Regions from separate parts of the Streptomyces sp. T028 genome, predicted to be linked through region 2. Evidence: riboswitches for the same ligand, from Rfam matches in the RefSeq annotation. Region 2 holds a riboswitch; the other holds the start of a gene.
The links. Region 2 has a riboswitch for cyclic di-AMP ahead of ACLZN2_RS17030 (M23 family metallopeptidase). Riboswitches for the same ligand answer to the same signal wherever they lie in the genome.
Positions count from the first base shown of each region.

Region 1: linked by a shared signal. The riboswitch ahead of ACLZN2_RS35680 (NlpC/P60 family protein) and the one ahead of ACLZN2_RS17030 (M23 family metallopeptidase) in region 2 are both predicted to bind cyclic di-AMP.

Region 1 covers NZ_JBLRVZ010000041.1:37,474-43,818, reverse strand. Annotated here, with positions in the region: gene pcrA (DNA helicase PcrA) at 1-1,086, opposite strand, end outside; cyclic di-AMP (ydaO/yuaA leader) riboswitch at 1,319-1,492, shown strand; gene ACLZN2_RS35680 (NlpC/P60 family protein) at 1,500-2,672, shown strand; gene ACLZN2_RS35675 (tellurite resistance/C4-dicarboxylate transporter family protein) at 2,770-3,786, shown strand; gene ACLZN2_RS35670 (hypothetical protein) at 3,764-4,117, opposite strand; gene ACLZN2_RS35665 (NlpC/P60 family protein) at 4,614-5,696, shown strand; gene ACLZN2_RS35660 (LuxR C-terminal-related transcriptional regulator) at 5,734-6,345, opposite strand, start outside.
Region 2 covers NZ_JBLRVZ010000016.1:107,460-113,804, reverse strand. Annotated here, with positions in the region: gene ACLZN2_RS17045 (DNA gyrase/topoisomerase IV subunit A) at 1-1,028, opposite strand, end outside; gene ACLZN2_RS17040 (M16 family metallopeptidase) at 1,296-2,645, shown strand; gene ACLZN2_RS17035 (M16 family metallopeptidase) at 2,642-4,030, shown strand; cyclic di-AMP (ydaO/yuaA leader) riboswitch at 4,246-4,408, shown strand; gene ACLZN2_RS17030 (M23 family metallopeptidase) at 4,420-5,163, shown strand; gene ACLZN2_RS17025 (GntR family transcriptional regulator) at 5,383-6,078, shown strand; gene ACLZN2_RS17020 (HPr family phosphocarrier protein) at 6,341-6,345, opposite strand, start outside.

The sequences.
Region 1 (6,345 bases), on a different contig from region 2:
GTAGTTCTGCTCCAACAGGATCGTCGTCGCGTCCGGGTAGTCCTCCTCGAACTGGAGGATGTTGCGGATCGTCGCGCCCCGGAAGGCGTAGATCGACTGGTCGGCGTCACCGACGACGCAGAGCTCTGCGGGCGGGACGTCGTACTCGCCGGGGGGTACGTCGACCGGGTGCTCGGAGGTGCCGACCAGCTCCCTGACCAGGGCGTACTGGGCGTGGTTGGTGTCCTGGTACTCGTCGACGAGCACATGACGGAAGCGGCGGCGGTAGTGCTCGGCCACATCGGGGAAGGCGCGCAGCAGGTTGACCGTCGTCATGATCAGGTCGTCGAAGTCGAGGGCGTTGGCCTCGCGCAGCCGCGACTGGTACATCGCGTAGGCCTGGGCGAGGGTCTTCTCGAAGCCGTCGCCGGCCTGGGCGGCGAAGTCCTCCTCGTCGATCAGCTCGTTCTTCAGGTTGCTGATCTTGGCGCTGAAGGACTTCGGCGGGAAGCGCTTGGGGTCGAGGTCAAGATCACGGCAGACCAGGGCCATGAGCCGCTTGGAGTCGGCTGCGTCGTAGATCGAGAACGACGACGTGAAGCCGAGCTTCTTGCTCTCGCGGCGCAGGATGCGCACGCACGCGCTGTGGAAGGTCATCACCCACATCGCGTTCGCGCGCGGGCCGACGAGCTGCTCGACGCGCTCCTTCATCTCGCCCGCGGCCTTGTTGGTGAAGGTGATCGCGAGGATCTGGCCCGCATGCACGTTGCGCTCGGCGAGGAGGTGGGCGATGCGGTGGGTGAGCACACGGGTCTTGCCGGAGCCGGCGCCGGCGACGATGAGCAGAGGGGTGCCGGCGTGGACGACGGCCGCGCGCTGGTTGTCGTTGAGTCCCTCCAGGAGGGCGGCCGCGTCGAGCGCGGGGCGGGCGGCGCCGTCGCGGTAGTACACGTCCCGGTCCGGGGGCGCGTCGAACTTCCCGCCGAACAGATCGTCCGGAAGCGGCTCCGGAACGTGATCGTCCTCGGGCGGCGGCGGGGGTTCCTCCTCATGGCCGGCGGGGGCCTGGAGGTTCGCCAGGAAGCTGTCGTCAAAGAGGCTGCTCATCGCTCTCCGAGTCTAGGGCGCCCCACTGACAACGCGGGGCCGTCCCCCGAACATCTCCGCTCCTCACCTTCCGAGGCGGCGCTATCACAGCACGTGATCCCATGTCTCGGCTTTGCGCAAGATAACAAAAATGTATCGGGCATATCGCCCATCAACCTTCACAGGGGCCACACGAGTTGGCTACCGTGCCGGGCAGGCCACGCGGATCCCCACCGGCGAACCTCGCCGGGCCGTACGGCCTCCGCCGAGTCCGGTGTGCCCCCTGCGCGGCAGCCGGAGCCGGGGACCCACCGAGACCCCGGGGTGAATCGGCCCGACTCCCGACGGGAGGCGGCCGTAGGGCGCCCTTCCGAACCATCCGCCCGAACCCGACAGCTAACCCGGTAGGCGGACGATGGAAGGAGTCGCCTCTCTTGGCGTCGCAGCACCGCAAGCCGCGCTTTTCGGGCACCCGCGTGGCAGGCATACGCACGCCCGCCCTGGCCACCGCCGCCCTCACGTCCGTGGCCCTGCTCTCCCAGACGGCTAACGCCGCCCCGGCCGACGACGGCAAGCCGAGCCTGGAGGAGGTCGAGAAGAAGGTCGACGACCTCTACCGCCAGGCGGAGTCGGCGACCGAGAAGTACAACGCCGCCAAGGAGAAGACGACCAAGCAGCGCAAGCGGGTCGACGGTCTCCTCGATGACGTCGCGAAGCGCACCCAGAAGCTCAACGAGGCGCGGGAGGAGCTCGGTTCCTTCGCCGCCGCCCAGTACCGCACCGGTGCCTCCGCGCCCGACACGGCGACCTTCCTGCTGGCGGACTCCCCGCAGGACTACTTCGACCAGACGCAGCTGATGGGTCGGATGACCGACCGTCAGAAGGGCGCGGTCGACGACTACGTCACCGAGCAGTCGGCGACGATGAAGAAGCGGCAGGAGGCCGCCGAGAGCCTCGCGACGCTCACCGACGCCCAGAGCGACCTGAAGACCGCCAAGGCCACCGTCCAGAAGAAACTCGGCGATGCCCGCGAGCTGCTGGCGCAGCTGACGGCCGAGGAGAAGGCGCGGCTGGCGGCCATCGAGAAGCAGAAGCAGGAGGAGGCCGCGCGCAAGGCGGCCGAGCTGGCCCAGCAGCAGGCGGCGGAACAGGCCGCCCAGCAGGACGCCGGCACGTCCTCCTCCGGGTCGTCCGACTCCTCCTCGTCCTCGTCATCCTCGTCGTCCTCGTCCACGGACTCCTCGTACGCCACCAAGGCCGAGAAGGCGCTCGCCTTCGCCCGCGCACAGATCGGCAAGCCGTACGTCTGGGGCGCCACCGGCCCCGACTCCTACGACTGCTCCGGTCTGACCCAGGCCGCCTGGAAGGCCGCCGGAGTCTCCCTCCCGCGCACCACCTACGACCAGGTGAACGCGGGCACCACCGTCTCCCTCGCCGACGCCCAGCCCGGTGACCTGGTCTTCTTCTACGACGACGTCAGCCACGTCGGCATCTACATCGGCAACGGCATGATGATCCACGCCCCGAAGCCGGGCGCGTACGTCCGCGAGGAGTCCATCTACTATGACGGCGAGTCGGGCATCCACAGCGTGGTCCGCCCGGCCTGAGGCACGTTTGGGTACAGGCACGCGCGCGTAGGCCGTTTTTTGCCTCTACGCGCGTGTGCCGCCGCGTGAGCCGCTTCGCATCCCTAGCATCGGCTTCATGCCCGGCACCTCCTCCCCGCGCGCCTGGTGGGCGCGGCGTCCGCCGGCGGCCGGGGCCGCCGTTCTGGCCACCGGCATCCTGTCGGTCGGACTGCGCCTGGCGGGACACGAGGTGCTCTCCCATGCCACGCTGGCGCTGGCCGGCACAGCCTGGGTGATGCTGGCCGCGGACTTCGTCGTACGGCTGCTGCGGGAGCGCCGGCGCCGGCTGGCGGAGGATGGCACGCCGGGCGGGCTGACGGCCGTGGCCGCCACGGCCGTGCTCGGCACGGGCGTCTCGGAGCTCGGCCGGCAGAACTGGGCCTGGGCGCTGCTGGCCCTGTCCGCCCTGCTGTGGCCAGTGCTGATGACGGCTGTCGTACGGCATGTCGTACGGCATGTCATGAGCCATCAGGCCCGCCGGATGCCCGGGGACGTGTTCCTTTGCTGTGTGGCCACCCAGGCGCTCGCGGTGCTGGGCGCGACCCTGGGGAAGGCGGAGACGCTCGCCTGGCCGGCGCACACCGCGCTCGTGCTGTTCTGGCTCGGCCTGGTGCTCTACGCGGTCATGTTCGCCCTGTTCGACTGGCGGCAGGTGACCGAGGGCGCCGGGGACCAGTGGGTCGCCGGCGGGGCGCTCGCCGTCTCGGCGCTCGCGGGGGCGAGGCTCATCGACGCCGATCACGGGCTGTACCTGTGGAACGCCGACGACCGGGGCGTCCTGCGCGGGATGACCAACGCCCTGCTCGTGCTCGCCCTGTGCTGGTACGTCGTCCTGCTCGCCGCCGAGCTGCTCCGGCCACGGCTGCGCTACGACATGCGGCGATGGGCGACTGTGTTTCCAATGGGGATGACGGCGGTGGCGATGCAGTCCGTCGCCACCGCCACCGACCTCCCGGGCCTGAAGGGGCCCGGGGAGGTGTTGTTGTGGGTGGCGGTGGCGGTGTGGCTGGCGGTCGCCGTGGCGGCCCTGCGCGCCGGGTTCGCCGGGTGGGCCGGGTCCGCGGGGTCCGTCACGTCCAGAGGACCGCGATGAAGATGTTCGCCACGGTCAGCAGCCCGACCAGGCCGAACAGGGGCTTCTCCACCTTCTCGTCGTCCCGCTTCACATAGACCAGGCCGAGGATCACGACGAGCAGCGCCAGCTTCACCCCGATCTTGATGTTGTTGACGGGCTGGTCGTCGGCCTGGTTGAGGCCGACCAGGATCACGCCGGTGAGCAGCATGGTCGCCGCGCCGTGCAGCATCGCGGGGACGAAACGGGCCGTGCCCTGGCCCATGGCCTTCATCTGCGTGAGGAAGCCGCCCAGGAGCGCGGCGATGCCGATGATGTGCAGGCCGACGAAGAGATGGATGAGTACGTCCATGAGGCCGGATGCTAATCAGCCCGGCACACGCCACCCGACACCGGCCCTCCCCATGTGACCGGGCCTGTATTGATGCGCCCCATAGCATCCCCCCGCACCGAGGTGTCCTGGAACCGCCGCATCGATCACCGCACCGCGCGAACCCGACGCCCCCACCCCGGACGCCCGGACAGAAACGATCACGCGGCGGTCTGCTCAGGCCTTTTCCGTACATCGCGTTACCAACCCGACACAGACGGGCCTAGCGTCCTCCCCCAGGTGACCGGCTCCCCACCGCCGCCCAGGCCAGGGGCGGCAGTCGGCCACCACCGCCGAGAAGGTCCGGCGGCGTCCCGCTCCCCCTGTGCGGGCCGCCGTCGGACACGTCAGCCGCTCCCTCGGTCGTCCGTCCGCTCCCCCGACGGCCGATGGAGCTCCTGACAGCCACCGGTCCGGCCGACGACGGTCGGAGGACCCCACGGCCGAGGCGGTCGTACGAAAGGACGTGCAGTCCCACGTGGCAGCGCACCGCAAGCCCCGACAGCGCTCGCTCGGCGGCCAGACGGCCCGTACGGCGTTCACCCTCGCCCTCGCAGGCGCGGCGACCGCCACGGCCTTCGACGGCACCGGACAGGCCGAGCCCCAGCTGACCACCGCTCAGGTCAAGGCCAAGGTGGACAGGCTGTACCAGGAGGCGGAGGCGGCCACCGAGCAGTACAACGGCGCGCAGGAGAAGGCCACCGCCGCCCAGCGGCACCTTCGGACCCTGCGGGACGAGGCGGCCCGCAAGGAGGAGCAGCTCAACTCGGCACGGGAGGCGCTGGGCACGATGGCGGCTGCGCAGTACCGCAGCGGCGGCCTCGACCCCGCCGTGCAACTGGCCCTTTCCGACGACCCCGACCAGTACCTCGACGGCGCCGCCTTCGCCGAACGCGCCGGCGACCGACAGTCCGCCGCCGTCGCCCGCGTCCGCCACCAGCTCCGTGAGATCGAGCAGTTGCGCGGCGCCGCCCGCCTCGAACTGTCCTCCCTCAAGGCCCGCAAGACGGAGCTGAAGAAACACAAGAAGACCATCACCGACAAACTCACCACGGCCCGCGGCCTCCTCGCCCGGCTGACAGCGGCGGAAAGGGCCCGGATCGCAGCGGACACGGGCGGCGGCACCGGAACGACCGAGCGCGCCTCACGAGCCTCCTCCGGCTCCCGCGACCCCCTCCAGGCGCCCGGCACCACCACCGCCTCCGCCCCCAACTCCCGGGCGGCCGCAGCCGTCTCCTTCGCCCACTCCAAGCTCGGCAGCCCCTACGTCTGGGGCGCCACCGGCCCCGACGCCTTCGACTGCTCGGGCCTCGTCCTGGCCGCCTACCGCTCCGCCGGGGTCTCCCTGCCCCGCACGACCTACGCCCAGATCGGCGCCGGCCAACGCGTCTCCCGCTCCGAACTCCGCCCCGGCGACCTGGTGTTCTTCTACTCCGGCATCACCCACGTAGGCCTCTACATCGGCAACGGCCAGATGATCCACGCCCCCAACCCCTCGGCCCCGGTACGCATCGCGCCCATCGACGAGATGCCCTTCGCCGGGGCGACCCGGGTGGTGTGAGCCGAGGGCCTCCGGACATGGGCGAGGCCGCGGTGGGTCACACCAGACGTCGTGCCGTCGCCCAACGCGTCAGCTCATGACGGTTCGACAACTGGAGCTTGCGGAGCACCGCCGAGACATGGGACTCGACCGTCTTCACCGAGATGAACAGCTGCTTGGCGATCTCCTTGTACGCATAGCCGCGGGCGATGAGGCGCAGCACCTCGCGCTCGCGCTGGGTGAGCCGGTCGAGGTCCTCGTCGACCGGAGGGGCATCGGTGGAGGCGAAGGCGTCCAGGACGAACCCGGCGAGGCGCGGCGAGAAGACCGCGTCGCCCTCCTGCACCCGGAAGACGGAGTCGACCAGATCGGTACCGGTGATCGTCTTGGTGACGTAACCGCGAGCACCCCCACGGATCACCCCGATCACGTCCTCCGCCGCGTCCGAGACGGACAACGCGAGGAAACGCACCGGCTGCTCGGTGTCGGCCATCAACGCGGCGCAGCGGCGCAGCACTTCGACCCCGCCGCCGCCCGGCAGATGGACGTCGAGAAGGACCACCTCGGGCCGGGTCGCGGTGATGACGGTGACCGCCTGGTCGACGTCCGCCGCCTCGCCGACGACCTCGACGCCCGTCTGCTCGGTCTGGCCGATCTCGGCCTGCACACC
Region 2 (6,345 bases):
CCGAAGGACTCCTCCATCGGCGTCAGCTTGTAGAGCTGCTCCAGGACCGCCTCTGGCACGAAGCCGTTCTTGATCTCGATCACCAGGCGCAGGCCGTGCTCACGGTCGGTGAGGTCCTTGACGTCGGCGATGCCCTGGATCTTCTTCGAACCGACCAGGTCCTTGATCTTGGCGATGACCTTCTCGGGGCCGACCGTGAACGGCAGCTCCGTGACGACCAGGCCCTTGCGGCGGGCCGTCACCGTCTCCACCGCGACCGTGGCGCGGATCTTGAAGGTGCCGCGCCCCGTCTCGTAGGCGTCGCGGACGCCGGACAGACCGACGATCCGGCCGCCGGTGGGCAGGTCCGGGCCCGGGACGAACTTCATCAGGGTGTCCAGATCCGCGTTGGGATAACGGATCAGATGACGGGCGGCCGCGACGACCTCGCCCAGGTTGTGCGGCGGCATGTTCGTGGCCATGCCGACCGCGATCCCGGACGCGCCGTTGACCAGCAGGTTCGGGAAGGCGGCGGGCAGCGCCACCGGCTCCTGCTCCTGGCCGTCGTAGTTCGGCGCGAAGTCGACCGTGTCCTCGTCGATCGACTCGGTCATCAGGCTCGTCGCCTCGGCCTGGCGGCACTCGGTGTACCGCATGGCGGCCGGCGGGTCGTCGTTGCCCAGGGAGCCGAAGTTGCCGTGGCCGTCGACCAGCGGCACGCGCATGGAGAACGGCTGCGCCATGCGCACCAGGGCGTCGTAGATCGACGAGTCGCCGTGCGGATGGAGCTTGCCCATGACCTCGCCGACCACGCGCGCGCACTTCACGTAGCCGCGGTCGGGGCGCAGGCCCATCTCGTTCATCTGGTAGACGATCCGGCGGTGCACCGGCTTGAGGCCGTCGCGGGCGTCGGGCAGGGCTCGGGAGTAGATGACCGAGTACGCGTACTCCAGGAAGGAGCCCTGCATCTCGTCGACGACGTCGATGTCGAGGATCCGCTCCTCGTACGAGTCGTCGGGCGGCGGGGTCTTCGTGCTGCGGCGGGCCATCGCTGCCGGCTCCTTGCTGAGGCGTGTGACGGAATCTGACGCGGTCCATTGTGGACCGTGGCACTGACAAGACGGGCCCAGGACTTAAGCCCTCTCGTGATTGCCCGCAGGGTACGTCATGTCCGTTCCGGCCCGGCGCCCCGGATTCTCGCTCTCGGCGTACGTCGTCCGGGAACTTCGCCGACCCACCGCACGCTTGCATACAGTGACAGGACCGGCAGGAAACGCGCGGTTTCCACGACCGCGTCCGCGATCGGAAGGACGTACATGCCCATGGGTCACACGGCCACAGACCAGGCAGGCACCGGGGGCCTGACAGCGACCGAGCACCGCCTGGCCAACGGCCTTCGCGTGGTGCTCTCCGAGGACCACCTGACCCCCGTCGCGGCGGTGTGCCTCTGGTACGACGTCGGCTCCCGTCACGAAGTCAAGGGCCGTACCGGCCTGGCTCACCTTTTCGAGCACCTCATGTTCCAGGGCTCCGCCCAGGTCAAGGGCAACGGCCACTTCGAGCTGGTCCAGGGCGCCGGCGGCTCCCTCAACGGCACCACCAGCTTCGAGCGCACCAACTACTTCGAGACCATGCCCGCCCACCAGCTGGAGCTCGCCCTCTGGCTGGAGGCCGACCGCATGGGCTCCCTGCTCGCCGCCCTGGACGACGAGTCCATGGAGAACCAGCGCGACGTCGTGAAGAACGAACGCCGCCAGCGCTACGACAACGTGCCCTACGGCACCGCCTTCGAGAAGCTGACCGCCCTCGCCTACCCGGACGGCCACCCCTACCACCACACGCCGATCGGCTCGATGGCCGACCTGGACGCGGCCACCCTGGAGGACGCGCGCGCGTTCTTCCGCACGTACTACGCGCCCAACAACGCCGTCCTGTCCGTCGTCGGCGACATCGACCCCGAGCAGACCCTCGCCTGGATCGAGAAGTACTTCGGCTCCATCGCCTCGCACGACGGCAAGCCCGAGCCGCGCGACGGCACCCTGCCCGACGTCATCGGCGACCAGCTGCGCGAGGTCGTCGAGGAGGAGGTTCCGGCCCGCGCCCTGATGGCCGCCTACCGCCTGCCGAACGACGGCACGCGCGCGTGCGACGCGGTCGACCTGGCGCTCACCGTGCTGGGCGGCGGCGAGTCCTCCCGTCTGTACAACCGGCTGGTGCGCCGTGACCGTACGGCCGTCGCCGCCGGCTTCGGGCTGCTGCGGCTCGCCGGGGCGCCCTCCCTGGGCTGGCTGGACGTGAAGACGTCCGGGGACGTCGAGGTGCCCGTCATCGAGGCCGCCATCGACGAGGAGCTCGCCCGGTTCGCCGAGGAGGGCCCCACGGCCGAGGAAATGGAGCGCGCCCAGGCCCAGTTGGAGCGCGAGTGGCTCGACCGGCTCGGCACCGTCGCGGGCCGCGCCGACGAACTGTGCCGGTTCGCCGTCCTGTTCGGCGACCCGCAGCTCGCCCTCACCGCCGTCCAGCGCGTCCTGGACATCACGTCCGAGGAGGTGCGGGAGGTCGCCAAGGCCCGCCTGCGCCCCGACAACCGCGCGGTCCTCGTCTACGAGCCGACCGCCCCCGAAGCCCCCGCCGACCAGGACGAGAACGAGGAGGCGGCCCAGTGACGGAGCTCGCCACGATGGACTTCCACCCCCAGCCCCGGGCGGGCGAGGCCAGGCCGTGGGCGTTCCCGGCGCCCGAACGCGGCACGCTGGACAACGGCCTGACCGTCCTGCACTGCCACCGCCCCGGCCAGCAGGTCGTCGCCGTCGAGGTCCTCCTCGACGCGCCCCTGGACGCCGAACCGGCCGGCCTGGACGGCGTCGCCACGATCATGGCGCGCGCGTTCTCCGAGGGCACCGACCAGCACTCCGCCGAGGAGTTCGCCGCCGAGCTGGAGCGCTGCGGCGCCACCCTCGACGCGCACGCCGACCACCCCGGCGTCCGGCTCAGCCTGGAGGTGCCCGCCTCCCGGCTGCCCAAGGCGCTCGGCCTGCTCGCCGACGCCCTGCGCGCGCCCGCCTTCGCCGACAGCGAGGTCGAGCGCCTCGTCCACAACCGTCTGGACGAGATCCCGCACGAGCTGGCCAACCCCTCCCGCCGCGCCGCCAAGGAGCTCTCCAAGGAGCTGTTCCCGGCGACCGCGCGCATGTCGCGGCCCCGCCAGGGCACCGCGGAGACCGTCGAGAAGATCGACTCCGCCGCCGTGCGGGCCTTCTACGAGCGGCACGTCCGGCCGGCCACGTCCACGGCGGTGGTTGTCGGCGACCTCACGGGCGTCGACCTGGCCGCGCTCCTCGGAGAGACCCTGGGCGCCTGGACGGGCACCCCGGCCCAGCAGCGGCCCGTGCCGCCGGTGACCGCCGACGACACCGGCCGCGTCGTCATCGTGGACCGCCCCGGAGCCGTCCAGACGCAGCTGCTCATCGGCCGGATCGGCGCCGACCGGCACGCGCGCGTGTGGGCCGCCCAGGTCCTCGGCACGTACTGCCTCGGCGGCACTCTCACCTCCCGCCTGGACCGCGTCCTGCGCGAGGAGAAGGGCTACACGTACGGGGTGCGCGCGTTCGGGCAGGTCCTGCGCTCCGCCCCCGACGGCTCGGGCGCGGCGATGCTCGCCATCAGCGGCTCCGTCGACACACCGAACACCGGTCCTGCCCTGGACGACCTGTGGAAGGTGCTGCGCACCCTCGCCGCCGAGGGCCTGACCGACGCCGAGCGCGACGTCGCCGTGCAGAACCTGGTGGGTGTGGCGCCGCTGAAGTACGAGACCGCGGCGGCCGTCGCGAGCACGCTGGCCGACCAGGTCGAGCAATCCCTGCCCGACGACTACCAGGCCACGCTGTACCAGCAGCTCGCCGCGACCGGCACGGTCGAGGCCACCGCGGCGGCCGTGAGCGCCTTCCCGGTGGACCGTCTGGTGACCGTCCTCGTCGGTGACGCCGCTCAGATCAAGGAGCCCGTGGAGGCGCTCGGCATCGGCGAAGTGACCGTCGTCGCCGCCGAGTAGGCGCCGGGAGGCACGGACGTGTTGCGGCCCCGGGTGACAGAGGTGTCCTCCCGGGGGCTGTACCGGGGGCCGCAGGATGTCCGAATTGGGGCGGAGGTTGCCTGTCTGCCGTGTGGCGTGCGCTACAAAAGCCGTGATCCGTTTGAGGATTGATAACGGTCCCGCATACCGTCGGCCCGGCTGTTCGTCAGGCAGTGCGCCGCATCCGCGGCACCGGACAGTCATCGCCGAGTCCCCGTACGGCGCGAGCCAGGGGAGCCGGGGACCCATATCAGTCCCTGGGGTGAATCGGGCGCCCGCGCGTGAGCGAGGGGGTCCGTAGGAGACCTTCCTGCTCCGAACCCGTCAGCTAACCCGGTAGGCGAGAAGGAAGGAAAGGACCGCTCGTCTTGGCGTACACCTGCGCCACCGGGAAGCATCGCCGGCCCAGCCGGATGCAGCGCACCTCCGTCCGCGCGGCGGGTTTCGCGGCGCTGACCACCACCGGTGTCATGGCCACCGTCGCCTCCACCCCGGCTCTCGCCGCGGAGCCGACCCCCGAGCAGACCGGGCTGATCCCCGTCGTCGCCGCTGGTGAGGCCGTCGCCGACCAGGTCGACGACCAGGTCGCCCTGCAGAAGAAGGCCGCCTTCGAGGAGGCCGCGCGTGAGGCCGCCGCCAAGAAGGCCGCGGAGGAGCGCGAGGCACGCGTGCGTGCCGCCCGCGAGGCCGAGCGCAAGCGTCTGAACGCCTTCGTGCTGCCGATCACCGGCTCCTACGTCTCCACCGGCTATCACGCGAGCAGCTCCCTGTGGTCCTCCGGCAGTCACACCGGCATCGACTTCCACGCCGCCAGCGGCACGTCCGTGCACGCGGTCGGCCTGGGCACCGTCGTCGAGGCGGGCTGGGGCGGGTCGTACGGCAACCAGGTCGTCATCAAGATGAACGACGGCACGTACACCCAGTACGGCCACCTGTCCTCCATCGGCGTCTCGGTGGGCCAGCAGGTCACCCCTGGGCAGCAGATCGGCCTGTCTGGCGCGACCGGCAACGTCACCGGCGCGCATCTGCACTTCGAGGCCCGTACGACGGCGGAGTACGGCTCCGACATCGACCCGCTCGCCTACCTCCGCCAGCACGGCGTCACCATCTGACGGCACCCGGCGACGTCTGACGGCACCCGGCGACGGCCCGTCCCGAGCCCCGGCCCACGCGGCCGGGGCTTTCGCCGTTTTCGGCACCTCGCTGTCCAAAAAATATCCCTGGATTCCGGCCCGCCGTCGGAAATTCCGGCTCATTGCAATAGAGTCACGGAACACACGTCAATCGGCGGCGCTCGGCGACGTTTCACGGGGATTAAGGCGGAGGTCGGTATGCGTATTCCGGCGCACTCGGTGTGCACGGCCATCCGGGACGACATCGTCGCCGGTGTCTACGAGCGCGGCGGCCGCCTCACCGAGGAACTCCTCGCCCGCCGCTACGGCGTTTCCCGGGTCCCCGTCCGGGAGGCACTGCGCACCCTGGAGGCCGAGGGCTTCGTCGTGACCCGGCGGCACGCGGGCGCGTGTGTCGCGGAACCGACCGAGCAGGAGGCGGCCGACCTGCTGGAGATGCGCATGCTCCTGGAGCCGCTCGGTGCCGCCCGGGCCGCCCAGCGGCGCACCGAGGCCCACCTGAAGGTGCTGCGCGGACTCGTCCGGCTGGGCCAGGAGCGGGCCAGGAGGGGCAACAGCGAGGATCTGCGCTCCCTGGGCGGCTGGTTCCACGAGACGCTCGCCCAGGCCTCCGGAAGCCACGCCCTGACGTCCATGCTCACCCAGCTGCGCCACAAGATCGCCTGGATGTACGCGGTGGAGGCGCCCGCCAACCCCGTGGAGTCCTGGGCGGAGCACGGCGCGATCGTGGACGCGGTGGCGCGGGGCGACCAGGAGCGGGCGCGGACGGTCACGGCGCTGCACACCGAGCGCGCGAGCGCCGCCCACCGGCTGCGTTTCGTCGGCGGCGCGGACCGCGCCGACCGTGTGAGGACTTCGCAACCTCCCGTAAACATGACGGGTCTGCGTCATTAACACGGGAGCCGTATACAAAGAAGAGATATTCGGCGGAGAGGTATTTCCGCTGCCCTTTTCCGTGCGCGCCCGGAATTCTCGGTGGCGCGCATTCGGTGTGCCCGGCCCCGGGTTTCCGGTTATGCCGCCGGTAATGTCGCGGAGCAGCCGCGGAGCAGCCGCGGAGCGAGCGTGGAAGTGAGCGCGGAAGCCAGCGCTGAATCAGGCGTGAAAAAACGGCGGGGCCGCGCCACCCCGAGGGTGACGCGGCCCCGCGTGTGACTCAGA